Regions from separate parts of the Shewanella seohaensis genome, predicted to be linked through region 3. Evidence: predicted binding sites of a transcription regulator. Region 3 holds the regulator's gene; each other region holds the start of a gene.
The links. Region 3 encodes MetJ, which represses methionine synthesis genes. Its sites were predicted from a motif close to TAGACGTCTAGACGTCTA; they were not measured.

Region 1 (10,203 bases), on a different contig from region 3:
ATTAGCAATATCATAGCTTCAAAGCAAAAGTATGCCCTATTGCCAGCCGCAAGCTTTTGCATTCTCTTATATTAGTTCCCCCCTTTGATACGCCGTGCAAATATTCACTTTTAGAAGGTCATAGGTGCAGCAGTGCCACTTCTGGTATGCCCATTGGGTTTGCAGTTGTGGGCTTGACATAAAAGCTATGTGCCAAGATTAGTCATTACTTAACTATTTAATTTGTAATGTGAAAGTGGTAGACAGATATTAAACAGAACGTTATCTTAGGTTTTTAACAAGGATGAAACTTAATCGTGACCTCGGTTCAGTTCACTTGCATCAGGAAGATGTATCTTTATTTCGCTAGAAACGCCTCCTGAACAATCCAGCCCTTACCATGATTGGCTAATGACCGTTAGCCAAGTGCGGTAGCTATGGAAAGCTTTGTCGAACGACAAAGTTAAAACGTTTTGATAGTGCTGGTTTGCTCGGCGCTGCTAATTAGCAATGTTATCTCTGCCGATTATCTGTGTAGCTAATTGCCTGCCGCAGGCTTTCGCACTGTTACACCAGTGACACGCCGTGCATACGTCCCTGTAGGCTCTACTAAAACATCCATGTTTTAGAAGGTCACTGGTGCAACAATGCCAATTCGGGTGTATCCCGTAGTATTTATGTTTTCTGATAAAAAGAGCTGTTCAGAATAGAAATGGATTTTGGAATGAAATCAGTTTTACAAATTACCTTAGGGATCTTGCTAGCGAGCTTGGTTACTTTGTTAGTGCGAATTGGCTATCTAAGCTATGTCGAATATCGGGTTAAGCAAGAAATAAACGAAATCGCGCTACAGCAACAACAGCGAGAAAAAGCTCATCAACAAGCTGCAAAAGAGCGTCAGCTTGCTGAATACCAACAGCAACAAATTGTAATACAACAGGTTGCGGAACAACGACGAATAGCACAACAAAATGAAGCCGCACGCGTACGTAAAGCCGAAGCATGGCGTAAATACTATATCGTCCCCGAAGACTGCAAAAACTATAAGTCAGATGAGCATATGGTTAACTGCCTAAACCATAAAGCAGATGCCAAAGCAGAATTTGATAAAATATACGATTTAGAACAATCATGACCTTAGTAAGATTTTATATTAAGTTTATGGTAAATGATAATTTCTATTTTTATTTATGAAACTAATTTCTAAACTTTTATACTATGTTTAGTAAGGAATTTAAATGCTAGACTTTGACCGCATAAAAACATCAATGATTGTATTTGCTCTTGAAAAAGAATTAGGAAATTTAGTTCTGAGTAATGATTCTTCATTAATTGATTCTTCAGCTATTGATACTATTTCTGAGCGTGAAGAGTCCAAGAAGAGAAATAAGGTATTAGATGCCAAAATGTTAGTTAAGGCTAGTTACTTTGGAGAGCTTTTTGATTTTGCTATAAGTGTAAGCAAAGATAAATCTGTTCATGATTATTTAATAGAGTTAAAAAGTTTTTGTTTTGCAAATGATATTTTTGAAATACGTAATGCTGTTAGTCATTCTACAAAGGACTTTCATGTCAATTATTGGTATAGAGCCGCAGCGATTGCAACTCATCCTACAATAGAGAAGTTAAACTTTGAAATGTTACAAGAGGCTCTGTATTGCGCTGAAAATAATGAGTTAAAAGAGCCGCCAGAGGAGTGGTTGGAAAAGATTTGTTGGTCAATACCTAATAATCTACCTGAACAGTTTGAACATTCGATTACATCTCTTATTGGAAGAAGTAAAGAAAGTGAATTGTTAAAGGCAAAGATTAGATCTCCAAGGGCCGATTTTATCTCAATTATTGCCCCAGGAGGAATTGGAAAAACTGCATTAGTTCTTGATGTTTTGCAAGATATTAGTTTAAGCCCAGACTTTTCTGATGTAGTTGATGGAATATGTTTTGTCACATTGAAAAGAGTAAGTCTGACAGCCGATGGACTTGTATGTTTTGATGCAATTAAAACAATATCTGAAATCGAAAAGGAAATTGAAGATTACTTTATTGAGTATCATGGTGATGAATCTATTGTTTTTGAGGGTGTAAAAGAAAAATATAATGAAATGAAATTGATATTGTGCATTGATAACTTAGAAACTTTGCTAGTTGAAAGTCCTGAAACCTTTCAGCCATTTATTGATGGTTTACCACGAAATTGGAAAGTAATAGTAACAAGTAGAGTTACTGTTTATGATTCATCAAATATGCCTCTACCTGGTTTGACAGATGGGTTATGCTTTAATTTGGCTAGAGAGTACATGCTCAAGAGAGGGATAACACACAGCCATAAAGATGATATTAATACTTTAGTGAAAAATTCAAACAACAATCCATTGGCAATAAGATTGTCTATAGATTTGATTGGCAAGGGGTACTCAGTCCCAGATTCTATTTCACATACTAAAAGTGAAATTGTAAAATTTTCATATGATAATTTAATTGATAAGTTGTCACATGATTCGATAAGGATTTTAGAGTCTCTACTTGCTGGAGGGGCTTTATCTAGGAGGGATTTATCTAGCTTTCTTGAGTTGACTTCTGATGAATTGGCTGAATCAATTAAAGAATTAACTGCAACAACATTAATTTATAAAAGTAAATCTGATGAGGTATATAGTTTAAGTGACTCCATCCGAGAGTTATTGGTTCTAAATCCAAGGAATTTAGAGGTTAGGACGCAGTTGAATGAAAAAGTAAGACGTCGAAATATGGAGATTTCTCAAATAAGTAAAGAGCAGGAAGGGCTTAATATTGATAGGTTTGATGCTAATTATATACCAGATGATATCAGTCCTGAGTTAAAAATAGTCTCTAAAAAAGTTAACTCGTTATGTGCGAGTAAGAATATTTCAATAGAAAATGCTGCAGATATATTTAGCTCGCTTGATCGTTTTAATGAAATTGATAAAAATGCATTTTTCTTCTTCCAGCGTGGTCGTGTTTTTCAAATGGTTAGTGATTACCCCGGTGCGGTAAAAGCATATGAACGTTCAATCGTATTGTTCAAAAACCCAGTAGTTATGCTGCAGTTGGCTAAATTATATGGTTCTCAAAATGAGACGCCGAATGCATTGAAGTTATATGAGCAGTTAATTGAAGGTCGTTATGCTGAACTAGAAATCTCTTCAGCAAGATTTTCAAATGATGTTATATATGGGTATTTTATTTCTTTGCTATACTTAGGAGAGTATGAAGTTATTTTTGATAGGACTGAAGATATTGGTTCTCACAGGTATCGAGAGATGTTACTTCTTTTTCGTGCTGCAGCATTTAAGCGTAGTGTTGAGAATAAAGTTCATTTGGGAGGTGATGATTGTAAACAAAAGCTAACTAAAAGTATGGAGATTTTTTCCATTATTTTTAGAGAGTATGGTTATAAAAATAAGTCTTGTGTTGAATTCCGTAAACTTACAAGCGAACTTGCACAGTATTGCTTTTATAATTACTTTAAAGATTCTAAATTTGCGTCAAGTGTTACTAAATTTGTATCAGCCCATGCTCATCAAGTTATGACACAAATGGTTGCAGATTCAGATTTTTGTTATAAATTTAAGAGTGTAATTGGAACGTTGTATCGTCTTAAAATTGATGGTAATTTTTTTGATAGTGATTATTGGCATGAGTTATTAGATTGCTTTGTGAATGATAGTAAAGCCGTAAACAATGGATTTACAGTTGTTAAAGTTAGTTCAATACATGCTAGAGATTCTAGGAATTTTGTAATTTGTGTTGATAAAAATTCGGAAACATATTTAGTTCATAAAAAAACGTTAACTTCTGGAGCGTCAAGATGTTGGGAGCAAATTGATACCGGATTTCCATTGTGTATAAAACATCGACCAGATTTGAATGACTCGAGTAAAAAAATTGTTTACCAAACAGCATTGTTTTCTATTTAGTTTTGAAGTTTTTATTCGATAAAATGTATTTTCATCTTCAATAGTGCGGTAGTCAACTTCAGCTATGTTTTGTTTTTGCCTTAAATATGGCGAGAGATATAATACGCATAACTCTTTCAATACTAAAACTGTACTCTAATGTATAGAATTTCACCTATACTCTTGCGAAATTACTGATCGCGTGAGCGACGCATGGATGCCGAGTTAGCTATCGGACTCTCTGTTTAACGTCATGAGGATGTACCATCGGAAGCGTTAGCGATTTTCGAATAAGCACGAAGCCTGTCTTTTATGTGGTTAATATTTTAATTAATTAGCTCACAAAATATATGCTGCAACTGATGGGTACACCAGATAGGGCACTGTTGCACCAGTGACCTTCTAAAACACGGATGTTTTAGTAGAGCCTACAGGGATGTATGCACGGCGTGTCACTGGGGTAACAGTGCGAAAGCCTGCGGCAGGCAATGAGTTGCACATTACCTTGCAGCGATATGGTTGCTAGTTCGCAATGGAAAACGAACCAGCAACGTAGGGTGTGGGGTGAAGCCCCACGACTTTGATTTAAAAATTCAAACGAAGTTTGAATCAGCTTTTCAAACCGCGTTAGCGTAAGCTCGATCCTGATTATTCAGGATCATAGTCAAGCACTGGCGCTAGCCACTTCTCCGTCTCTGCAACAGTCATCCCCTTACGCTTCGCGTAATCCTCCACCTGATCGCGACCAATATTGGTCACGCCGAAGTAGCGGGATTTTGGGTGGGCAAAGTACCAGCCGGATACTGCGGCGGTGGGGAACATGGCGTAACTTTCGGTAATGTTTAAGTCGATGGTTTCATTCGGCTTTAACAGTTCCCACAACAGGCCTTTTTCGGTGTGATCCGGGCAAGCGGGGTAACCCGGTGCGGGGCGAATGCCTTTGTATTTCTCACGAATTAAGGCTTCGTTATCGAGCTGCTCATCGGCGGCATAACCCCAGAATTCCTTACGCACGCGCTCGTGCATCCGCTCGGCAAAGGCTTCGGCTAAACGGTCGGCTAAACACTTGAGCATAATGGCATTGTAGTCATCGTGGTTGGCCTCAAAGCGGGCGATATGCTCATCGATACCATGGCCTGCGGTCACGGCAAAGCCACCCATATAGTCGGCAACGCCGCTGTCTTTGGGCGCCACAAAGTCGGCCAGACAGAAGTTATCGTTACCCACACGCTCAAGCTGCATCCGCAGGTGATGGGTGGTCATTTCGACTTCGGTGCGAGTCTCGTCGGTATAGAGCTCAATATCATCGAAGCCGACGGTATTGGCGGGGAATAGCCCAATCACGCCCTTGGCGGTAAGCCATTTTTCATCGATGATTTTTTTAAGCATCGCCTGACCATCGGCGAACAGTTTCTGCGCCTCAACCCCCACTACCTTGTCGGTTAAGATCTCAGGGTAATGGCCGTGCAGCTCCCACGCGCGGAAAAACGGCGTCCAGTCGATACGGTCGACTAAATCAGTTAATGGATAGTCTTCAAATACTTGGCGACCCAGCACATTGGGCTTGAACGGGGTGTAGTTTGCCCAGTCGTGCTGGCAGCGATTTTCGCGGGCGGCTTCCAGCGAGACAATTTCTTTACGCTTGGTTTGCGATAAACGCTTAACGCGCATCTCTTCGTATTCGGCGTAGGTCTCATCGATAGTGGCTTGGCGAGTTTCATTGCTGACTAGCTTACTGACCATAGGCACGGCGCGCGAGGCGTCGGCAATGTAAATCGCGCCATGGGGATAATGGGGCGCAATCTTCACCGCGGTATGGATTTTCGAGCAGGTGGCGCCGCCGATAATCGCTGGAATGGTGAGGCCTTCACGGTGGAAGGTTTTCACATTGTGCACCATCTCATCGAGGCTTGGGGTGATAAGCCCAGACATTCCGATAATGTCGATATTGTGCTCTTTCACGGCCTCGAGAATGCGCTCCACCGACACCATCACGCCTAAATCGAACACCTCAAAGCCGTTACAGGCGAGCACCACGCCGACAATATTCTTGCCGATATCGTGCACATCGCCCTTAACCGTGACCATCAAGATTCTGCCGTTAGATTGGCCTTCGATTTTTTCCTTTTCAATAAACGGATTGAGGTAGGCCACGGCCTTTTTCATCACCCGCGCCGACTTCACCACCTGTGGCAGGAACATTTTACCCGAGCCAAACAGATCGCCGACGATATTCATACCGTCCATCAATGGGCCTTCAATCACATCCAGCGGACGGGAGGCGAGCTGACGAGCCGCTTCAGTATCTTCGTCGATAAATTCGGTGATGCCTTTGACCAGTGCATGGGCGAGACGTTGATTAACTGGCCATGAGCGCCATTCTAAGTCTTCCTTCTTGGCGGCACTTGAGCCATCGCCACGGAATTTTTCAGCAATCTCAAGCAATTGTTCGGTATTGTTTGAGCCTTCAACTGGGCAAGGCAGGTTGAGCACGACGTTCTCGACCTTATCCTTAAGCTCGGGGTCGATATCATCGTAAATCGCTAACTGGCCCGCGTTGACGATACCCATGTCCATGCCGACTTTAATCGCGTGGTACAGGAACACCGCATGAATCGCCTCACGCACTGGGTTGTTACCGCGGAAGGAGAACGATACGTTCGACACACCGCCCGAAATCATCGCGTGGGGCAGGGTGGCCTTAATTTCTTTAATGGCATCAATAAAATCGACGGCATAGTTATCGTGCTCATCGATACCCGTGGCAATGGCGAAGATATTCGGGTCGAAGATAATGTCTTCGGGCGGAAAGCCGACCTTATCGACCAGCACGCGGTAGGCGCGGGTACAGATCTCGACTTTACGCGCCTTAGTGTCGGCCTGACCTTGCTCGTCGAACGCCATAATAATCGCCGCGGCGCCGTAGCGTTTCACTAGGGTTGCCTGCTCGATAAACTTCTCTTCGCCTTCCTTCAAGGAGATAGAGTTGACGATTCCCTTGCCTTGAATACATTTGAGGCCTGCTTCAATCACTTCCCACTTAGAGGAGTCGATCATAATCGGCACACGGCTGATATCCGGCTCAGAGGCGATAAGATTTAAAAACTTATGCATCACCTCCACACCATCGAGCATGCCTTCGTCCATGTTGATGTCGATGATCTGCGCGCCGCTTTCTACCTGTTCACGGGCGACATCGAGCGCCTGTTCGAACTTGCCTTCTTTGATCAGCTTTAAAAACTTAGCTGAGCCGGTGACGTTGGTACGTTCACCCACGTTCACAAATAGGGTTTGGGCATCGATAGTGAGCGGTTCCAAACCGGATAAACGGCAGGCGACGGGGATCTCGGGTAATACCCGTGGCGCAAACGGCTCCACGGCTTCGCGAATGACCTTAATATGCTCGGGCGTGCTACCACAGCAGCCGCCGATAATGTTGAGCATGCCTTCACGGGCCCATTCTTGGATAACGCTCGCCATATCTTCTGGGGTTTCATCGTAACCGCCAAACTCGTTTGGCAGACCCGCGTTAGGGTGCGCCGAGACATAACATTCGGCGATGCGTGACAGTTCTTCGACGTAGGGGCGCAGCTCCTTAGGGCCGAGGGCGCAGTTAAGGCCGATGGATAAGGGCTTGATATGGCGAAGGGAGTTATAAAAGGCTTCGGTGGTTTGTCCGGTCAGGGTTCGGCCCGAGGCATCGGTAATAGTGCCTGAGATCATCACGGGCAAACGTGCTGGCGAATTTGGCCCAAAGAGTTCATCGAACACGGTTTCGATGGCAAATAAGGCGGCCTTAGCGTTTAAGGTATCGAAGATGGTCTCGACCATAATGATATCGGCGCCACCCTCAATTAAGGCGCGGGTCGATTCGCAGTAAGCGGTCACTAACTCATCGAAGTGGATATTGCGATATCCGGGATCGTTAACATCGGGACTGATAGAGCAAGTACGGTTAGTGGGCCCTAACACACCGGCAACATAACGGGGTTTCCCCGTGGCCTTTTCGATTTCATCACAGGCCTCACGGGCGAGGCGCGCACCTTCACGGTTAATTTCGGCGGACAGCGACTGCATGTCGTAGTCGGCCATGGCGATAGTGGTGGCGTTAAAGGTGTTGGTTTCAATAATATCGGCACCGGCTAATAGGTAGTCGGTGTGAATTTGTTTGATGATGTGCGGCTGCGTGAGTACTAAAAGATCGTTATTGCCCTTAACGTCGGTATGCCAATCCTTGAAACGCTCGCCACGGTAATCGGCTTCTTCCAGCTTGTAGCCTTGGATCATAGTGCCCATGGCGCCGTCTAAAATCAGAATGCGCTTTGACAACTGGTTGCGAATGTCTGCCAGTGTTTGGCTGGCTCGATGGAGAGATATCGCCATAAAATGATTACCTTTACTACAGCTAAGTTGAGTCCAAAGTACGCAATCGGGTGACAAATTGCATTTAATTATTGAATGTCGTTCGTTATGTTTTGGACATTTATACGTATAGACGTCCATAATACGCGACATCGGATTGTCAGGGCAAGGCTAAAGTTGGTATAGCATAGGCGAGATAACCCAGATAAAAACGATAAAAGGAAAGATCAGATGAAGCAGCTCAGGTTATTACTGTTACGCCATGGAGAATGCGAGGGCGGGGCGATTTTACGGGGCCGAGTGGATGTGCCACTGAGCGACAAAGGCTGGCGGCAGATGTCGGCGGCGGTGGAGGCGCAGGCGACTGTGTGCCACGGCATTTATAGCTCGACCTCAAGGCGCTGCGCCGAGTTTGCCAAGGCCTTTGCGGCTGAGCTGCATTCGAGTGCGTCCGTGGGTAGGAGTTTAGATGCGCCCGCGCCTTTGCCGCTGAAGGTCAACCTGCTGGAGGAGTTACAGGAAATAGCCTTCGGCGATTGGGATGGTTGCCTGCTTGATGACTTATATCAACGCGATGGCGAGCGGATGGCGGCCTATTGGCAGAATCCCTGGGAGGTGACGCCGCCCAATGGTGAAGCCATGGCAAGTTTCGAAGCCCGTATCGATGGTGCGATAGCACAGATCCTCGATAAAGAGTTTGCCCTGCTGGCGATGGATGATGAACAGGCCCACGGGGAGTTTAATGCCAATGCACCCGCGGCCAATATCTGGGTGGTGACCCACGGCGGGGTTATTCGCCACTTGATGTCAAGGGCGCTTGGGGCGGTGAAAACCTTAGGTTTTTACAGTCAGCTAGCCTTACCCGTGGCGGCGGTGGTAACGATTAATGTCCTCGAGGATGAGCAAGGTAAAAGATACTGGCGGTTGGACTGGCCCTCGGGCCACTGTGAGTAGCTTGAACGCATCTGCCATGGGTATGATGAAAATTTTCTGATTTAAACAGCATTGCCTAATGAGCAAGATATAGGATAATGCTTTTCCCTGACGTTTGAGCCAGATAACGAACCCAGTACGTTAAGTTCAAAGGTCGCAGAAATAGGTGTTAGGAATTTTGTGCGATTGAGTACTATTGCTTAAAGGCAACAGTATTTAAGCGCGCCGGATAACCCAAACATAATAGGGAATCGGGGAGCTGCCCGTCAGTAGCCCGAACTGTACCCGCAACTGTGAGTAGTCGAAGCGTTTTGCTTCTTACCTACGAGTCAGGATACCTGCCTATTTCTGTTTTCGCTGCGTGCAGCCTTAGTTCTCGAGCGGGTAACTCGAGGGAGCAGAAGATGATATTAATGAGTTTCGCCCTGTTGGCCCAAGCGGCGGCAGGCACAAATAACACCAATCAATATCCATGTGGGAGCAATCGTTAGTGATGCCTTCCACATCGAGTCTTGCGCCCTTAGCGCCCGCTGCGACTTCCGCTAATATGGCACTTCAAGTGAGCCAATTGAGCTGGGCGATTGAGGGAAAAACCATTCTCTCGGAGATAAGCTTTGCCCTGCAGAAGGGGGAAATGCTCGGGCTGATTGGCCCCAATGGCGCGGGTAAATCCAGTTTGCTGCGCTGTTTATACCGCTTTATTCGCCCTGCTAAAGGGCATATCAGCCTGTTTTCGCAGGACATTAGCGAGCTGTCGCCCAAGGCGTTTGCCTGTAAAGTGGCGGTGGTGCAGCAGGATACGCCGCAATATTTCGATATGACCACAGAGCAATTGGTTGCCATGGGACTCACGCCCCATAAGGGGATGTTTGATAGCCATTCCAGCGAAGACAGTGACAAGATTGCCAAGGCGCTGGACAAGGTCGGCCTGAGCCATAAAGTGCATCAGCAATACGATCGATTATCGGGCGGTGAGAAACAGCGCGCCCTGATCGCCCGCGCCATAGTGCAG
Region 2 (10,203 bases), on a different contig from region 3:
CATAAGGCCGCCATTTTCTTTGACAGGGCTTCGTCGTTTTTCTTCTCGCCTTTGTTAAAGCGAACGTTTTCAAACACAACCACTTCGCCTACCGCGGCGTCAACGCCGTCTAAATAGTCGGTCGCTAAACGGACGGTGCAAGACAGCGCTTTGGCCAAGTAATCGACCACAGGTTGCATGGAGAATTCGCTATTGTATTCACCTTCGGTTGGACGACCTAAGTGAGACATCACCATTACCGCTGCACCTTTGGCAAGGGCTAATTCGATAGTGGGAAGAGAGGCGCGCAGACGAGCATCACTGGTGACCACGCCGTTGCTGACTGGCACATTGAGATCTTCACGAATAAGCACTCGCTTACCTTGGAGATCTAAATCTGACATATTGATAATTGCCATGGTAACGCTTCCTTTTATAATCAAAAAAACAAACTGGTTTTGCATCAATCGGTTAGCTTAGATAGCTACTCGGCACTCGACATCCCGTCGAATTGGCCACTAGGCTTAACCCATTGGTATAAATTCTTATCTTCAGCTTTGTTTAGCTGCAATCATCGCCAAACTGGTATCTAGCATACGATTTGCAAAGCCCCACTCGTTATCGCACCACAGCAACAGTTTAACCAACTGCCCTGCGCTCACCCGAGTTTGGGTGCCATCGACAATACTTGAGCGCGGATCATGGTTAAAATCACAGGATACCAGCGGCTCATCAGTATAGCCTAAGATACCGTTAAATCGTCCATTGGCGGCCAATTCTAACACTTGATTGACAGTCGCAATATCCACTGTTTTATCTAATGTTACCGAAAGATCGATAGCGGTAACGTTGATCGTGGGAACGCGCACCGAAATCGCCTCAAACTTGTCTTTCATGTGCGGCAAAATCCGCTCGATACCGCGGGCAAGTTTAGTGTCGACAGGAATGATTGACTGGCCCGCAGCTCGGGTGCGGCGTAAGTCATCATGATAGGCATCAATCACTTGCTGATCGTTCATCGCCGAATGGATAGTCGTAATCGCGCCACTTTTCACGCCAAAGTGTTTATCCAGTACATCGATAACGGGCACGATACAATTGGTCGTACAAGAGGCATTGGAGACCACGGTATGCTCGGCGCGCAGTAAGTCTTGGTTGACACCGTAAACGATAGTGCCGTCAACATCGGCAGAAGAAGGGTGACTGATTAAGACCTGTTTGGCGCCTGCGTGGATATGGGCCTCACAACTGTTGCGATCTAAGATGGCGCCAGTCGCTTCATAGACGATGTCGATGTCCATTTCGTGCCAAGGCAACTTAGCAGGATCCGGTTCATGGAGAATTTTGATGACGTCATCGCCGATCAGCATCTGATCATCGACTAATTTGACTCTGGGCTGAAACCGACCGTGGGTAGTGTCGTACTGGGTCAGATGAATGATGGCTTCGGGCTTAGCCAACTCATTGATTGCGACAATTTGTATTTGCTGACGTTTTCCGGACTCATATAAAGCGCGAAGGATTGAGCGGCCAATACGACCATAACCATTGATTGCGACTCGGATCATTGAGGTCTTTATTTCCTCTTAACAATACTGCATATACAAAAACGGCCTGCAAACGATTGCAGGCCGCATTATACAGATTAACCTTTCAAAAGTTTAACCTTTTGTCGGTAATCTCATCACCTAAGCGATTAGCCTAGTGATTTTGCAGCATTCAGCACATTTTCAACGGTGAAACCGAAGTGCTTCAGCAGCACGTTGCCTGGCGCAGACTCACCAAAAGTGGTCATGCCTACAACAGTGCCTTCGAAACCAACATACTTGTACCAGAAGTCAGTATGGGCCGCTTCGATAGCGATACGCTTAGTCACAGCTTTTGGCAGTACAGATTCTTTGTAAGCAGCATCTTGCTTATCAAACTCAGTGTTTGATGGCATAGAAACAACGCGAACTTGTTTGCCTTGTTCGGTCAGCGCTGCAGCCGCTTCTACCGCTAATTGGACTTCACTACCGGTCGCAATCAGGATGTACTCAGGCGTACCTGCACAGTCTTGCAGTACGTAAGCGCCTTTTGCCACATTCGCTAATTGCTCAGCAGTACGTGCTTGAGCCTTCAGGTTTTGACGGCTGAATACTAGCGATGTTGGAGCATGACGACGTTCGATAGCCGCTTTCCAAGCCACTGCGGTTTCAGCCGCGTCACATGGACGCCATACCGCCATGTTTGGCGTCATACGCAGGTTAGCTAATTGCTCAACTGGTTGGTGAGTTGGACCATCTTCACCTTGACCGATAGAGTCATGGGTATAAACGAAGATGTTTTGAATGCCCATCAGCGCAGACATACGTACTGCGTTACGTGCGTATTCCATGAACATCATGAAAGTCGCGCCGTAGTTGATGAAACCACCGTGGAGTGACACACCGTTCATGATGCCGCTCATACCGAACTCACGCACACCGTAGTACACGTAGTTACCCGCTGGATCTTCTTGAATACCTTTAGAACCTGCCCACAGGGTCAGGTTAGAACCCGCTAAGTCAGCACTACCGCCTAACAGTTCAGGCAGAACTGCACCGAAGGCTGCAATCGCGTTTTGTGACGCTTTACGGCTCGCAATGCCTTCGCCTTTCGCTTGGCATTCTTGGATAAAGGCTTGTGCTTTGGCTTCGAAATCTGCAGGTAATTCACCTTTCAGAACACGGCGCTCGTATTCGGCAGCCAGTTCTGGGTAAGCTTTCGCGTAAGCGGCAAACTTGTCGTTCCATGCTGCTTCACGGGCGTTACCGGCTTCTTTAGCATCCCAACCTGCGTATACGTCGGCAGGGATGTCGAATGGCGCATGTGGCCAGCCTAAGAATTCACGTGCTGCTGCGATTTCCGCATCACCTAATGGTGCGCCGTGGCAATCGTGGCTACCAGATTTGTTTGGTGAACCAAAACCGATAATGGTTTTGCAGCAGATCATGGTTGGCTTGTCGGTCACCGCTTTTGCCGCTTCGATAGCCGCGCGAATCGCATCGCTATCGTGACCATCAACGTTAGCAATCACATGCCAGCCGTATGATTCGAAACGTTTTGGCGTGTCATCGGTAAACCAGCCTTCAACATGACCGTCGATAGAGATGCCGTTGTCATCCCAAAATGCGATCAGTTTGCCTAGGCCTAAAGTGCCAGCCAGAGAACAAGCTTCGTGGGAAATACCTTCCATCAAGCAACCATCGCCGAGGAAGCAGTATGTGTAGTGGTCAACAATCTCGTGACCTTCACGGTTAAACTGTGCCGCTAAGGTTTTTTCTGCAATCGCCATACCCACAGCGTTGCTGATCCCCGCCCCTAATGGGCCAGTGGTGGTTTCAACACCTGGGGTGTAACCGTATTCTGGGTGACCCGGAGTTTTTGAATGTAACTGACGGAATTGCTTCAGTTCATCGATAGGCAGGTCGTAGCCAGTCAGGTGTAATAAAGAGTAGATCAGCATAGATCCGTGACCGTTAGAGAGGATAAAACGATCTCTATCTACCCATTTCGGATTGTTCGGATTGTGCTTAAGGAAATCATTCCACAGCACTTCAGCAATATCTGCCATGCCCATTGGGGCGCCAGGGTGGCCTGAGTTTGCTTTTTGAACTGCATCCATACTTAACGCACGGATTGCGTTGGCGAGTACTTTACGGGAAGACATGCTCTCTCCTGCTTAATTTGTGGGGTCTAGCGGGCAATTTGGATGCATATTTTCCCCTACATAGCGAAGCGACGCAAACGAAAATTGCATTCCACTGTCCAGTCTGGTGGATTACACCTTTGAAGGTTTAGGCTAATTCATCTTAAAACACATTAAATATATTTGTAATACAATAATTCAAATATGTTATATCCTTTGTCACATTGAGTCCCATAGTAATCAGGCTACAACCTTGGTTTGAGCTTAGCTCAGCGATAACTTGCCCTACTCATCCAAGGCAAAAACCATATACCACTATCAATTCATTGAGTTAGAGCAGAAACTCCAGCGCCACAAACTCAGCCCGATTTGGGGCTTACCTCACTTTACACACAAATATTTAGTTTAGGGGGTGTCAACCAAGGGAAATTCCACTAAAATGGCCGTCTAGATGTAGATGCTTCTACACGTTTGATTGCTAACGACGAGATTTTCCTACTATGGCAAAGCACTTGTTTACTTCTGAGTCGGTCTCAGAAGGTCATCCCGATAAGATTGCAGATCAGATTTCTGATGCTGTGCTAGATGCGATTCTGGCCCAAGATCCTAAAGCACGTGTTGCGTGCGAAACATATGTCAAAACTGGCATGGTATTAGTAGGTGGCGAAGTGACCACCTCTGCCTGGGTTGATATTGAAGAGCTGACCCGTAAAACGGTTCGTGAAATTGGTTATGTCCATTCAGATATGGGCTTCGATGCCGATTCTTGCGCAGTATTAAATGCGATTGGTAAACAGTCTCCAGACATCAACCAAGGTGTCGACCGTGCCGATCCAAAAGAACAAGGTGCCGGCGACCAAGGTTTAATGTTTGGTTATGCCAGCAACGAAACCGACATTCTGATGCCAGCGCCTATCACTTATGCCCACGCATTAGTGAAGCGTCAATCTGAAGTACGTAAAGATGGCACTCTGCCATGGTTACGCCCAGATGCGAAAAGCCAAGTCACCTTCGCTTACGAAGACAACAAGATTGTTGGTATCGATGCGATCGTATTGTCTACCCAGCACAGCCCTGACATCGCCCAAGCGGATCTGATCGAAGGCGTGATGGAAACCATCATCAAGCCAGTTCTGCCAGCACAATGGCTGAACAAGGACACTAAATACTTCATCAACCCAACTGGCCGTTTCGTTATCGGTGGTCCAATGGGTGACTGTGGTTTAACCGGTCGTAAGATCATCGTAGATACCTACGGTGGTATGGCGCGTCACGGTGGTGGTGCTTTCTCTGGTAAAGACCCATCAAAAGTTGACCGTAGTGCGGCCTATGCTGCCCGTTACGTAGCGAAAAACATCGTAGCTGCGGGTCTGGCTGACCGTTGTGAGATCCAAGTGTCTTACGCTATCGGTGTGGCTGAACCTACTTCTATCAGCGTTGAGACCTTCGGTACTGGTAAAGTGTCTGAAGAAGTCTTAATCAAGTTAGTCCGTCAACACTTCGACCTGCGCCCATACGGCCTGACCGAAATGTTGAACCTAGCTCGCCCAATCTATCAAGCTACCGCCGCTTATGGTCACTTTGGCCGTAACGAGTTCCCATGGGAAGCGACGGATAAAGCTGACGCACTGCGTGCCGATGCAGGTCTATAATCTGCATTAAGCTCACGCTTTCGCACAAAAAAACCGCCTAAGGGCGGTTTTTTTATGCTTAGGATGTATTGCCTAACTCCATTACTCTCAGCAAGATGGCTTTCACTCTAGGCAAAAGTCAGAGACTCAATGAAGCCGTTAATCGCACAACTCCAATCCTGTTCTTGGGCGACCAATGTGGGCCATCACGAGCCCATGGCCAACACCTTAGGCAGCTTAGAAGACATAGCCACTTGCCTTGAAAGGGATCCCGACCGTTTTTTCGAACCGCCCTACACTGAACCCTATGAAAGCTTATGTGTTAGCGACCATCAACAAGCCGACAGATTAAAGCCACAAGTCTCTAGCGAAATCGTCGCTCAAATCGCGAAAACCGCCTATCTGGAAACGTGGAAAATAATGCCCGTTGCTGAGATTTGCGCGCTAGTCGCAGATGATGCCGATACCTTAGCCACCTTATTGTTAGCCGAAGTCACGCTATGCGACTTCACACAAGAACGTCTAACCTGGTACTTGCAGGGACGGCTTCCTTTTGGCTATCAAGGAAATTACCCGATGGGGAAATGGTTAATCCTGTAATCTGGATTAACAATGGTCAAAATGGGCGTTTTGCATACACAAGAGGTTGATCTGCGCGGCGGATAACAGTGCACAGTCTTGCACGCTGATTATCCTTGCGCCCTTAACGGCCTCAGGCGCTAAACGGACGATAGCCGCGCTGTAGGCATTGGTTCTGCCACAATCGAGCCAACAATCTTCAATCTGCAGCCAATAATGGGGGCGACTGTCGTCGCAATCGACTTCAAATCCACGGGCTTCACATTGCTGCAACGCACACTCGGATAGCAAGACGCGCAAATTATCCCAAGCCGACAAGTTCGCATTGGCGTATGTCATCAGCAGGGTACTGACTAAGTTATCAGTCACTATTTCTCTCCAACCAGAAGGCTTTGGCCTCGGGGCCTGGCATCGCCTTAGCGTATAACCAGCCCTGCACATAACCCACACCCGCCGCTTTAACAAACTCGGCCTCTGTGGTGGTTTCAACCCCTTCGGCAATCAAACTAAAACCTAAGCTATTACAAAGCTTACAGATTTGCAGATACAAGGTCCGCCCTTTTGGCTCACTGGTATTGGCCAGAATACTACGGTCTAGCTTAATACCATCCACATTGATCCGACTCAGCAGACTTAAGCTAGAGAACCCCGTACCGAAGTCATCTAAGAAGAAGCTAAAGCCATGCTGCTTAAGCTGACGCATGCTGCTATCGATGCGATTCAAATCCAACATAAAGGCCGATTCTAACATCTCAATTTCGACTCGGTTGGCAACACTGCCTAATCTTTCGTGCAGCGTCGCCAGCAACTGGGGATCGGTAATATTGTTTGGGTCGATATTGATGCTCACTTTAGGCAAAAAGCCTTCTAATTCCCAGCGGGCCAGATCCTCTGCAACCGTATTAATCACAAAGCGGTCAATGATATGGGAATAACCTGCACGCTGAAAGGCATCAATAAAGTAAGGTCCCTTCAAGTTACCATGTTCATCCTTCAATCGTATAAGCGCCTCAAACCCCACCACATGGTCACTGCTGAGGGCAATTTTTGGCTGATAATGCAGCTGTAACTCCCCTGCCAAGACTTCTTTAATGGTCTTCTCGAGGTTTAATTCAGCTTTCAGTGATTCTGACTGCTGCTGTGAGTAATGCTGCTCGGTCATACGGTCAATATCCGCTTGAAACTGCACGCGTTTGATTAACTCGCTATCAAACTCATAGTGCTCAGACATCAAGGAGAAACGCCGCACAAAGGGAAGATAAACCAATACTCCAAGTCCGATTAATAACACTTGGAACAACACCGCGCTGATATGGCCGCTGGCAATGTAAGCGTTTAGCAGTGGCGGCGTGATCCAAGGAAAGCTGTGCCCCTCAAAGCTTAAGATCCCAACATTTATGGCACTGTAAGCTAGGATAAAATTAATCAGCGGCGACAGAATAAACGGCACTAATAAACGTGGATTAAAGATAATGGGGAGACCGTAAATCAGGATCTCATTGATGTTAAAAATCGCAAAGGGTGTGGCAATTTTAGCAATATGCCGAGTGGCACTGTCTTTAGCACCGATAAAAATGGCAATGATCAAGGATAGCGTCGCGCCACTGCCACCATAGAGAATAAACAAGTCCATAAACTGGCTCGCAGTCAGGTGCGGCACCAATTCCATTAAGCCATTATCGACACCAATCAGCAGCAGATAGGCATTATCGCCATGCACCCCAAAACACCAAAGCACGTGGGTGATCAAAATCCGCATAAATAGTTGTACGCCTAGGCTCGCCTGATGCAGTGATTCAATCAAGGGGGCAAACAACCATTCTAAAAAGATAGAGGCTTCAGCAACAATGGCGAACAAGCCAATAAAGCCGAGCACTAACGGGAAGAATAAGTTTAAGTGTAGCTTTAAGTAACGACTAAGTGCCTTTGCCTTAATAAACTTTAGCCCTTTCCAAGCAGTCAAAAATCGTAATAAATAGGCCGAAATAATCGGCAAAATCGCCATACGCGGATCCGCTAAAATGGCACGCACATAATCGAGATTAAATACGTTGCCCGTATCTTGGGCATTAATAGCGAGCAAAAGACTCAGCGACAAAGAACACACCACAATCGCCGACTGCTGCAAATATTTAGCAAAATGGAAGGACAGGGAAATTAATGCCAGCAGCGGAAAAATCTTGGAAAGTTGTACCGAAAAGAAACTAATACTCTGATGAAATGCAGTGCCCTGCCAAGTCGGCATACCGATGTCGAGTAATGCAATAATCAGCGAGAGAAACGAATTAATTAAAATAAAAGGCAGTAACGCGATAAAGGATTCACGTATCGAGATAAGAAAACTTCTATCGAGAAATTGGCGTAGCTCAAACTTCATAGCGCTATTTTTATAGATTGGTATGCACTAACCATAGTCGATACTCAGTATTCCTCATAACGATATGGGTTAAATACTGAGTTTCCAGGCAAGAACAAGTGTAAACATGAGTGTTCACTAGGCTTGAGTACGAGCCACCATTAAATAGTAATCTCTTGCTGAAACCGTAAAAAAATCAGCCACTTGCATTGCAGCCTTTTGGGTGTGGGCGGCAAAGGAACGCTCGTTGTCCTCCGCGATAAAGGTCACCGCATAAGCAAAATGAGGGGCAATTTGCTGAAAAATCCCCTTCACTAAGGCCGCAAAAACTCCCTGACCTCGGTAATGTTGATCAATCCAAATCGGGCCATATTGGCAACTGTTCTGCTGCGTTAATCTAGGGCCATCCCACTCGGCCTTAGCCAAGCGGTTGAGGAGTGTGCGGTACATAGGCCAAGTGGTGAAAAACGCCCAGCGCCCGGCAATCACATAACCGATAATTCGCCCTTTATCTTCGGCCACTACCACCCAATGCCGAGTGACTAATTCGGTCAGCTCATTACGGCCGAATGCTTGCCCCTCCAACCCCATCGCCGAAGACGCCAGTTCATCGTTGAGGAAAGTCCTTTCTAATACAACTAAGGAATCAATATCTTGCGTCGTAGCTGGACGTATATTCACTGTCATTATCTTCACTCAATTTGGCGAGTAATCTGGTTGGCGGCGCGCCAGTATACAGGAGTCACCAATCATCCCAATAATAGATGCACAAAAAATGGTGTTTTTTTAGCCCATTGATTTGCAAATTATCCTGTTGTTTTCCAAACTTAAGGCATATTTTTTGCCCATTAGGCGCCACCATGTTGCCCGAAACCATCAACCCCAATGTCAGCCTACTCGATAGCGATCACCAGCAAGTCAATCTCGGTCGCTGGATGCACCAATGTGAGTTGATTAAAAGCTACTACAGCGCCACCAGCGTGTTTGTGCTGCAAATGACTCAGTCTGGGTTTGAAGTGATTGTCAGTTCGGTGAGCGAAACACCGCTGTTTACCTCAGGCACTTTGTTTGCGAGCGACTTCCCCCTGTTTGAACAACTTAAACATAGCCCTGCGGAAGGGGATTATCTTAATCTCGGCCGTTTTATGCTCGATGAATTGCCACGGGATTTTGATGGTATTCAACATATTCTCTCCCGCCCTATCGCTTGGCCCGACGGCAGTCAATTTGGCTCGCTGTGCGTGTTAAATCCCCACATGGTAGATCCCTTAAACAACAGCGCCATGCTGGAGCCCTTTCAAATTCTGCTGCAGCAGGAATTGTCCCTGCTATGTCAAAACCATCGAATCGAATCTCTGTCGATGCGCGATCAAGAAACCGGCATGCTCAACCATTATGGCTTTATGATGATGGCACCAAGGCAGCTCAATCTCGGCCGCCGTTTTGGCGCCCACGCGGGAATTCTTTTTTTCGAGTTGATTGAGGCAAACACCTCAGAAAACAGCTTAGAAGAGAAACACCACAGGCTGCTGGGCAATTTAGTCCAAGATACCATTCGCACCGCCGATGTGGCCGCCCATTTCAGCGCAACCCAGTTTGTGGTGTTAGCCTTTGTCGATAGTGAGCGCGATATATTGCACATTATGAAGCGGGTCGAAAAACAATTAGAGCAGCAAAATCACCATCTCAAGCTCGATGCCAGTTACAGCTTTTTTACCCCCGAATCGACGGCCAAGTTAGCGCCCATGATGGAGGACGCGCGCAGCAAACTCAAATCCATGCAGCCCGAGCCTGAACCAACGCCAGCGAATCAAGCGCTCAAGTTCGATGCCAAGCTGTACGATAATCCCGCCGCCGACTCGGCCGAGCTCTAGTCTCTATACAGGCAATTAGTCTTTATGCTTAGGCAATTCGTTTTTAGTCAGCTCATCCTGACGCTTCGCCCATTGGATAAAGAGCACCACGGGATAGGGAGACATCAGCACCAA
Region 3 (10,203 bases):
GCGGTCGGCTTCAGCGAGGGACATGCTCTTGAGTAATTTCGCATCGTTGATCTTATTCGGATCGGCGTTAAATACCCCTTCAACGTCAGTCCAAATGGTTACGCGCTCAATGTCGGCAAGGCTAGCAATTAAGCTGGCGCTAAAGTCAGAGCCATTGCGACCCAATAGCAAGGTATCGCCACGCTCGTTGGCACAGATAAAACCTGTGATCACTAAACGCTCGTTAGGATGCGCGGCCAGTAAGGCTTGCACTTTGGCGCGGGATTCTTGCACACGAATTTGCGGTACGGCGGCCTCGTCGGCCACAAGAATCGAACAGGCATCCACATGACTTGCGGCCACACCCGATTCGCGCAGCAGCGCCGCCATTAAGCGCGCCGACCAACGCTCACCAAAGCTCACCACATGGCTAATTTGGTAATCGTTGCGGGAATCTAAAGATAATAGACTGATTAACTGAGCTTTATCCGTGGTTAAACGCTCACGTAGATCCCGCGCTTGCTCATTAGATAACAGCTGCTCAATCAAACCTTGTTGATAGCTGATAAGAACCTGTAACTCTTCTTGCCATAATTGGTTGCTATCGCGCAGGGACAATAATTTATATAAAAAGTTAGTGGTTTTACCCGCGGCAGACACCACCACCAGATCATCACTATGACCATGGGTTAACAGAATATGGGCGACTCGGCGATAACAATCGGCATCGGCTAAGCTGGAACCACCAAATTTATGTAAGTGACAACGTGCCATCTCGAATTCCTCTACTGACAAGCCGCAACGGCGGCCAATCCTGCTTGAATATCTGCAACTAAGTCTTCGGCATCTTCAATACCAACCGACAAACGTAATAGGGTGTCTTTAATGCCAGCTTCATAACGCGCTTGGGGCTCCATCGCCCTGTGGGTCATAGTCGCGGGCACGGCCACGAGACTCTCAACGCCACCTAAGCTCTCGGCCACGCTAAATAAACTTAAGGCATCTAAAAAGGCGACCACTTCGGCCTCGCCGCCCTTAAGCTCAAAACTCAGCATAGCGCCAAAGCCTTTTTGCTGCTTGGCGGCAATGGCATGACCGGGGTGATCCGCAAGGCCTGGGTAATACACTTTGCTCACTACAGCGCTGCTCGTCAGCACGTCCAGAATACGCTGGGCATTGCTTTGATGCTCGCGAATGCGCACGGCCAAGGTACGCAGACCGCGCAGGGTTTGATAACTGTCGAAGGCAGACCCAGTTAAGCCTAAGGTGTTTGACCACCAATGTAAGGTCTCACCGAGTTGAGGATCTTTGGCGATCACCGCGCCGCCCACCACATCGCTGTGACCATTGATGTACTTAGTGGTGGAGTGGATAACGATATCGGCACCGAGTAACAGCGGTTGCTGCAAAATGGGCGAGAGGAAAGTATTGTCCACCACCACTAAAGCACCTACAGCGTGGCTTGCCTTGGCGATAGCTTCGATATCGACGACTCGCAGCAGAGGGTTTGATGGGGTTTCAATCCACACCATCTTAGGTTGCTGGGCAATCGCTTGCTCGAGCGCTTGGGCATCGGTTTGATCGACCACCAGCAGTTTAAATTGGCCCTTTTTAGCCAAGTTAGTGAATAAACGGTAAGAACCGCCGTAACAATCGTGGGGCACCACCAGCAAGTCATCGGGGCCGAGCAAGGTAGTGACTAGAGTAATGGCTGCCATGCCAGTGCAAGTCACCACACCGGTTGCGCCCTTTTCCAGCTTAGCTAAGGCATCACCTAAGATGCTGCGGGTGGGATTGCCGGAACGGCTGTAATCAAATTCGCGAGGATTTTTATGACCATCGAAGGCGTAATTAGTCGACAGGTAAATTGGCGGCACCACCGCGCCATACTGAGTATCGCTTTCGATACCCTGACGCACTGCTAATGTGGCTAATTGACGTTCGGTCACTAATTTGCCTGCGGTCATCGGGAACTCCTAAGTTCGCAAAGAGATGTCTGGACGTCTAAATGTACCTAAGCCCAGTGGCATCGTCAATAGGCGTTAAGACGTTTAGACGTCTAAACATAAAGAAATCTGTTTGCAATCACTAAGAAATAGTAGCAATAATTTGACTGTTATCTGTAAGGGTTTAAAATCTGCCCCGAATTTAGCGTTATAACAGGTGAGTCAATGACTGAATGGAATGGGGAATACATCAGCCCCTATGCTGAACATGGCAAGAAGAATGAACAAGTAAAGAAAATTACTGTGTCTATTCCGCTCAAAGTGCTAAAAGTCCTCACGGATGAACGTACCCGTCGTCAGGTGAACAACCTGCGCCACGCCACCAATAGCGAACTCTTGTGTGAAGCATTTTTGCATGCCTACACCGGCCAGCCTCTGCCTGATGATGCCGATCTGTCGAAAGATAGCCCAGACAGCATTCCCGCCGAAGCGAAACGGTTGATGGACGAAATGGGGATCGAGTGGGAAGATATGGAGTAACGCTTAAGCGTCCAATATCCTACTTATCATTAGGGATCGTTAATGCTCATCTTGCCTGATGGGTTAGAGTAACGATCCCTATTTTGTTTTGATGGAATCCTATGTTCTCCTTGATAGATCCACAAACGCTCGCCATTGCGTCTGTGATTGTGTTTTTAGGTGCCCTCACCCAGAGTCTGATTGGCTTTGGTCTTGCCGTGGTGGCGAGCCCGTTGCTGTATATTGTCGACCCCGAATTAGTGCCCGCACCTGTGATTGTGATGGGTTTTTCCATCGCCCTACTCACCCTACTGCGTGAACGCGGCCATTTAGAATTCAATGGCTTGCAATACGCGCTTATCGGTCGAGTGCCCGGAGGTTTTATCGGTGCCAGCCTGCTGCTGTTTGCGCCGCAGCCGATTCTTGGTCTGGCGATTGCTGGCATTGTGGCAGTCGCCGTGGTGCTGAGCCTGTATAAATTGACTCTTCCCGTGAATAAGGCAACCCTGTTTGGCGCGGGCGTAGTCTCGGGGATCTTTGGTAATATTGCCGCCATTGGTGGCCCACCGATGGCGATTTTGTTGGCGGGTAAGGATGCCTCCAAATTTCGCGCCGCACTGTCGGCCTTCTTTATCTTCAGCTCGACCATAGCCCTGGTCATTCTTGGGGTGACGGGCCTACTCGAAATCAAGCATTTGTGGTTATCACTCATGCTGCTGCCCTCAGTGTTTTTAGGCTATTTAGTGGCGGGCAAACTGGTGGGGAATGTGGATAAACATAAGACCAAGATGGCAACCTTAGCCCTCTGCGCTATCAGTGCCTTAGTGCTTACGGTGAAATCTGTGATTGAGCTATTGCCGCAATAATTACCGCAATAATTACCGCAATAAAATCCTGCTAATCGCAGCCATAAAAAAGCACCGTTAATCGGTGCTTTTTGCTTGCAGGGATAAGTGATGTATCCCATCGATATTGCCGTTAACCAGCACTCTAACTTAGATAGCTTTGTCCCGCATACACAATAAAGTGTCTCAGTGCTAACACGCCGGTTAAGCTGGCGCAGGCCACCATGATCATCGCGCCCTTAGTGTGGCGAGTCGCGGTGGGAAGCAGCATAAACAACAGCGGAATACCAAAACCAATCCCGACCACGCCAATCCAAAATACGCTCGCCCACACGCCAGAGGTGAGTGATGCCAGCGCCGCAGCCGCCGCTCCGCCCTTAAAGTACAAGGCGCAGAACAACATAAACAGGAACATGATTTCGATTGCCATCACTGGCAGCTCTAAGCCATGCATTTTGGCTAAGGTCTTGTCGTGGCTATCGGTCTTGAACATCACCAGCGCCAGCACCGCATTAGCCGCCGCGCCCGCCGATAAACCAGAGACTAAAAACAGCGCTGGCAATACCGCAGTGTTCAACATCGGATAGGCATTCATAGCCGAAATTAAGAAGCCAGTGTAAGCCCCCACGCCAATGGCGAGGATAAACAGCAGTACTTCAATCAACTTTCTAAAGGGCATCAGCAGCTTAGCGATAGGCACGAGGAAACCTAAGCCCCACTTTGGCAGTTCATCACGCAACACAAGAATCGCGTAGGCAAATGCCAAGGGGGAGTAAGCCAGTAGTGCTAACACCCCAATCGCCATTACGGACTGGAAGTTATAGTTGATTAAAATCAGCCAGAAGTGGAAAGGCTTCGTTAAATCAAACACTAAACATGCCAAGCCTAGACAAATGGCCACTGGACCAATAATCGCCGCGGCCTTGAGAATACTCGTCTCCCCCTGCGCTTGCTCCTTATTAAACCAACGCAGGCCAATGCCAATCAGCAAACTTCCGGCGGATAAACCCGCCATAAACAGATACACGGCGATGATCCAATGCCAAGTGACGGGATCATATTGCGCCATATCGCCCCAAGTATTGTTCATAATCAAATCCCCCCTCTTTTGGTAGGAACGCGATATACCCTAGGCTGAGTGCCTAAATGGGTCTTATCTTGGTAAGTGATCTTAGTGTTGAGTAGCATAGCCACCTCACTCAGTGGATCGTTGGCATCGCCAAAGACTAAAGCATCGGTCGGACACACAGTCACACAGGCAGGCTCTTCACCACGGGCCAAACGCGTGTCCTTACAGAAGTTACACTTGTCAGCCACTTTGGTTTCTGGGTTCATAAAACGTACCTTGTAGGGACACGCCGCCACGCAGTACATACAACCCACACACTTATCGCCATGGATGGAGACAATCCCATCCTCGCCCACATAGGCCGCGCCCGTTGGGCATACCTTCACACAAGGCGCATCTTCACACTGCTGGCACGATACCCTGTGGTACTTAAAGTGCAGGTGTGGCATCTCGCCGAAGGGGCCCTCTACGCGCACTTGTAAGCGAGTCACGCCCTCGGGGACACCGTTTTCACTGCGGCAGGCCACGTTACAGGCTTGGCAGCCGATGCACTTGTTCTCATCGTGCACCATCACATATCTTTTCGTCATTTGAGCCTCCAATTAGCGTTTTGCCAGCGTGACGCCTGTCGTATGAATATTCATGCCACACACAGGGGCTGTTTGATGGGGCAGTAAGTTTCCGCAGTGGATACCTTTACCAGTCGCTCTAACCAACTCTTTGTTTTTAGAGCCAAAGCCCATATAGGCAAACACGGTATCGGGGCGAATGCCCGGGGTGACTAAGGCGTGGCCTTCTTCGCTACCCACGCTGCTGGTTAACCGAATCGGGTCGCCATTGCTGATCCCTAACTTGCCCGCCGTGACGGGATGCACCCAAATGGCGTTATCCGACATCAGGTTAGCCAGCATAGGGATATTGTGAGTCGCGCCATTGGTATGCACGGCGACCTTGCCTTGGATAAAGTACAGCTCGTCGGCTTTCTTCAAATGCACTTCGCGGAATTTAATGACACCGCGTCCTGGCGCCATGGCTTCGACCTTGGCGGAGGTCAATTCAATCTTGCCGCTTGGGGTTTTAAAGCTGAGTAAACTGCCGTAGGTACCGTCTTCATCCACGGGTTTGGCATTGGCGTAAGCCTTAGTAAACTCGGCCACCATCTTAGGTTCGCGCAGCATGATGGGCTTACCGAAGCTAACAAAACCTTCATCCTTGATGCGGCGCAGCAGTGCGGTATCGCGATTCACCTGCAGCAGTTGCAGGGTTTCCATATTATCCCAGGGGTAAAATTCACTTAGCCCGAGCTTATGGCCAATGTCCTTAAAGATTTGCCATGAAGGCTTAGTGTCACCCAAGGTTTCCACCACCCGTTGGCGCACATAGTAGGCGGGATTTTTACCCGACTTATCGGCGATTTCTTCATCGCGCTCAAGGTAAGTCGACTCGGGTAAAATCACGTCGGCATAGGCGGCGGTTTCACTGATATACACATCGCAAACCGCAACAAAGTCGAGCTTTTTCAAGGCTTCAACCACACGCGCCCTGTCGGTCATGGTTTGCATTGGGTTGGTACGGGACATCACCCAGCCATGTAACTGATAAGGCACCGCGCTTAAGGTCGCATCGAGAATCGTTTGATAAATCCCGCCCGATGACCACATCATGGCGTACTGCTCTTCCACTTGGTCGATACGTTTCGCCGCAGGCTTTGGCATATCTTTTACGCCGGGCTTACCTAATACGGGCGCCACGCTTTCTCCCGCCAGCTTGTTATAGTCGCCAGGCTTTTGACCTAGGTAGATACCGCCCTTGCGCTCGATATTACCAATCAAAATATTGGCAGCGTACAAGGCCCGGCGCATTTCAAACTCTTCGGTGGTAAAGGTGGCTCTGTGACCAAAATCCACCACAGCATGGGGTGCCTTGGCCGCATATTCGTGGGCGATACGGCGAATATCTTTGGCGGGCACATCGGAAATGGTTTCGGCCCACTCAGGGGTGTAGGCTTTCACTTCGGCGGCGAAGGCATCAAACCCTTCCACATAACGCTCGATAAAGGCCTTGTCGTAGAGATTATCTTCTATCAATACATGGCATAAGGCTAAAGCCACCGCCACATCGGTACCGGGACGGATCGCATACCATTCATCGGCTTTGTCGGCGACGATGGAGAATCTTGGCTCGAACACCACCAGCTTGGCGCCTTTATCCATTTGCGCCGCCATCATGCCGCGGGTTTCGGACATGTTGATGCCTTCGTACAGGTTATGGCCGAAGTTAATGATGTATTTGGAGTTGCTTAAATCGCGCTTCACCTTAGTACCAAACATGGCCTTAGCGGCAATTTCGTAACCACCGGGGCAAGTTGAGGCATGGGTAAAGGTATTCGGGCTACCAAAGGCGGTGGCGAGATGGAATAAGTGTTTTTCTTGCGAACCGGACTTAGAGGAAAACGCCACGGCTTCAGGGCCATAAGCTTGTTTGATTTTATTAAGATTATCGGCAATCAGTTGATAGGCTTCATCCCAAGAGATCTCGGCCCACTTACCCTCGCCGCGCTCACCCACCCGTTTGAGCGGCTTCACGATACGCTGTGGATCGTAAAGCAAACTATGGCCAGCGCCGCCCCGGGCACAGACTTTACCACCAAAGGATTTAGCCGCCTTATTGCCACTGATAAAGACGTTTTTGCCCTCAATCACCCGCGCCGAAATCGGGCAGCGAGTCGAACACATCTCACAGATACTGGCAATGTCTTTGCCCATTCCCTTTAGCTGCTTGCTCTCTAATGCCGCTAAGCTGCCCGGCAACAGGCTAGCCAATGCACATGTTGCACCGCTGGCCCCTGCGCCCTTTAAAAAGGTTCGCCTATTAAGCTCAATCATGGTTACCTCCATCACACTCATCCACCCTAATGCGCCACTTGGCACACGCAAACTTAGGCTTTGGCTTACCACTGCGGTTTAAAGACTAAATTCGCTCACAGGTTTTTAGTTATTAGTGCCAACAGACCTAGTGTTACGTCGCGTCGGCATTTTGCTGTTTCAGGGTGATTGTTATCCCGAAAGGGAGAGGCGGATATTGTGGTAAACCACATGGCAAAGTTGAGTGTGATCTGCGGCAACTAAAAGTTAAAATTGTTCTAAAAAATCGTGAATAAGATCAATAAGCCTGTTTTGCCTAAACCTGTACTTAGCCAGTACTAAGCCAGCGCACAGACTCGCGGCTTTGATAAGTTAAAAAGTTCTCAAAAACCCTCAAAAGCCGCTCCCATATTTAGGATGGCCGCGTGCGCAGAGTATGAGATAAGCGTTTCGCCCAGTCGTCACAGGGGAATCGTTGAAAGGGAGTCAGGCATAAGCAAGGCTAATGCCTAAGGGAGTTAGTCAACCAAGGTGATCTCTAAGCCATTTAATAGGCGAATCGCTTCGTCGCGACTAAACTTAGCGCCCTTAATTTTATTGTTAAAAATATCGATATCGTAATCGGTCGCCTCGGAGAAATCCGCCTCCATCAACTCGGTGCGGCCGAATAAGCTGTGGCGAAAATCGCTGTAACTAAAGTTGGCGCGATTAAACTTGCCCTCACGGAAATCCACATCCTGTGCCTTACAGCCCTCGAGCACCATTTCATCGAGCTGAAGCCCCATAAAAGAGCAATCGTTTAAAATACAGGTTCTAAAGCTAAAAGGCGCCGCAAAGGATAATCTCGGCCAAGCGGCGCGGGTCCAATCTATGCCGACCAACTTACATTCTTCAAAACTCACACCGTTAAATTGGCTTAAGGGCACCTTGAGCAGGCTCAAGTTACAGCCCACAAAACGGCAATCGATAAACTTACAGTTATGGAATGTGCTATCGCTAAACTGGCAATCGTGGAACTCGCACTCTTCAAACTCCAACTCCTGCCACTGGGTTTGGCTTTCGGCCAAGGCGATAAATTGCTGCGAGAAAAAATATCGCCCCTCAGCAGCGGCGCGCGCCATCATCGGCGTTTTTACATCTGTCATTGACTACCTCTATGTGTGCCCTCTGCCTTATGCTAAGGGCTGATGGGCAAACTGTGTTTTTCAATTCACAAAAAATGGGCGTTAACGCAAAGGCCACGCTGTATATCGTGCTTAGCCACGACCTTTATTCAGACCGCCTATGCTAACCCGATTTACAGAGCTAACTGCATGCCTATATTGGGATTAATACCATTCTAAGGCTTAGCGAGTCACACTATAAACTCAAGCTTCGCGATTCCTCTGCTCGGATTTCATGGAAAGTATTTTCAGCCGCCGCATTGCTCCCCTACCCAATTTACCCCGACACGCCGCACAGATGTGCATAAATAGCCGTGGAAAATTTTGCGAATAAAGGTAAAATGGCGCCACTTTTCGCGGCTGTCTAACAAGGTTCTCTCGGATTAATGGTTAGCCTTTTCGAGCAAAATGGCACGGGGTTTCCCCGCTTGAACAGACCAGATTCTCTCTGGCACCAACCTTGCTCTGCGTGCTATTTTTACCCCTTATCCCGACCTTCTCTCTCCTGCCTATCGCCCGAAAACATCCTATTCGCTTTACGTTTTAACCTCACCAATCTCTTGTGCGCACTTAGCGATAAGCTGTTGGTCAATAATAAAAAGGTGGCAAAGCATTTACGGCTTAAGCACACCGCAACGAATAAAAAACTCGTCCCTACACTCTCTATCCAAAGGAATACTCGTCATGAGTCTTGCTGATTCCGTATTAGCCGTAAACAACGATTTACCCATCCGCACCGACAGCCCAGTCCATAGCGGCAAGGTACGTAGCGTTTACTGGCTAACCGACGCCGACAGCCGCCGTTTAATCAAAACCAAGGGCTACAATGTGCCCGAAGATACGCCGCTTGCCATTATGGTGATTAGCGATCGCATCTCCGCCTTCGACTGCATCTTCCACGGTGAAGGCGGATTAAAAGGCATCCCAGGTAAAGGCGCGGCATTAAATGCCATTTCTAATCATTGGTTTAAGTTATTTGCCGAAAATGGTTTAGCTGACAGCCACATTTTAGATATTCCGCATCCCTTCGTTTGGATAGTCCAAAAAGCCCGTCCGATTAAAGTCGAAGCCATTTGCCGCCAATATATTACTGGCTCAATGTGGCGCGCCTACTCTAAGGGCGAGCGCGTATTCTGCGGTATCACACTGCCAGAAGGCTTAGAGAAAGATCAAAAGCTGCCAGATTTGCTGATCACCCCTTCCACCAAAGGTATTTTAACTGGGATCCCCGGTGTGCCCGCGCAGGATGACGTTAACATCAGCCGCAGCGATATCGAAGCCAACTACCAAGCCTTTGGTTTTGAAAAGGTAGAAGATATCGACCTGTACGAGAAGCTGTTAAAAGATGGCTTTAAGGTGATCTCAAAGGCACTGGCCGACCTTGACCAAGTATTTGTGGATACCAAGTTCGAGTTTGGTTATGTGACCGATAAAAACGGCAACTCAAAACTGATCTATATGGATGAAGTGGGCACCCCCGATTCATCTCGCATTTGGGACGGCGCCGCCTACCGCGATGGTAAAATCCTTGAAAACTCTAAGGAAGGCTTCCGTCAGTTCCTGCTGAACCACTTCCCCGATCCGGACATTCTGCTCAACAAAGACAGAATGCCAGAACGCGAAGCCCTCGCCCGCGATAACGCCCTGCCATTAGAGGCGATGATGGATGTGTCACGCACTTACACCGGCATCGCCGAGAAGGTGACTGGCGCGGCGATTCCGCTGCCAGCCAATCCTAAGGCAGATATTATTAAGATCCTGCGTGAAGAGTATGATCTGATTGTTTAATCAGATTTCGATGAGGTAGGGTGTTTTTCC

Region 1: a site for MetJ is predicted at 8,381-8,398, ahead of metH (methionine synthase). Genes of this name have one in related genera too.
Region 2: a site for MetJ is predicted at 4,090-4,107, ahead of metK (methionine adenosyltransferase). Genes of this name have one in related genera too.

The regions. Positions count from the first base shown of each region.
Region 1 is NZ_JAKILE010000005.1:114,438-124,640, reverse strand. Features, by position in the region: gene L2713_RS07710 (hypothetical protein) at 704-1,114, shown strand; gene L2713_RS07705 (hypothetical protein) at 1,218-3,917, shown strand; gene metH (methionine synthase) at 4,545-8,279, opposite strand; gene L2713_RS07695 (histidine phosphatase family protein) at 8,490-9,212, shown strand; cobalamin riboswitch at 9,393-9,551, shown strand; gene L2713_RS07690 (ABC transporter ATP-binding protein) at 9,685-10,203, shown strand, end outside.
Region 2 is NZ_JAKILE010000005.1:209,288-219,490, forward strand. Features, by position in the region: gene L2713_RS08030 (phosphoglycerate kinase) at 1-398, opposite strand, end outside; gene epd (erythrose-4-phosphate dehydrogenase) at 531-1,547, opposite strand; gene tkt (transketolase) at 1,676-3,670, opposite strand; gene metK (methionine adenosyltransferase) at 4,150-5,301, shown strand; gene L2713_RS08050 (hypothetical protein) at 5,431-5,880, shown strand; gene L2713_RS08055 (hypothetical protein) at 5,887-6,228, opposite strand; gene L2713_RS08060 (EAL domain-containing protein) at 6,221-8,236, opposite strand; gene L2713_RS08065 (GNAT family N-acetyltransferase) at 8,354-8,902, opposite strand; gene L2713_RS08070 (GGDEF domain-containing protein) at 9,076-10,089, shown strand; gene L2713_RS08075 (hypothetical protein) at 10,105-10,203, opposite strand, start outside.
Region 3 is NZ_JAKILE010000003.1:210,340-220,542, forward strand. Features, by position in the region: gene L2713_RS04765 (bifunctional aspartate kinase/homoserine dehydrogenase II) at 1-753, opposite strand, end outside; gene metB (cystathionine gamma-synthase) at 765-1,928, opposite strand; gene metJ (met regulon transcriptional regulator MetJ) at 2,151-2,465, shown strand; gene L2713_RS04780 (sulfite exporter TauE/SafE family protein) at 2,567-3,310, shown strand; gene nrfD (NrfD/PsrC family molybdoenzyme membrane anchor subunit) at 3,435-4,379, opposite strand; gene L2713_RS04790 (4Fe-4S dicluster domain-containing protein) at 4,382-4,948, opposite strand; gene phsA (thiosulfate reductase PhsA) at 4,961-7,243, opposite strand; gene L2713_RS04800 (pentapeptide repeat-containing protein) at 7,741-8,367, opposite strand; gene L2713_RS04805 (phosphoribosylaminoimidazolesuccinocarboxamide synthase) at 9,070-10,173, shown strand.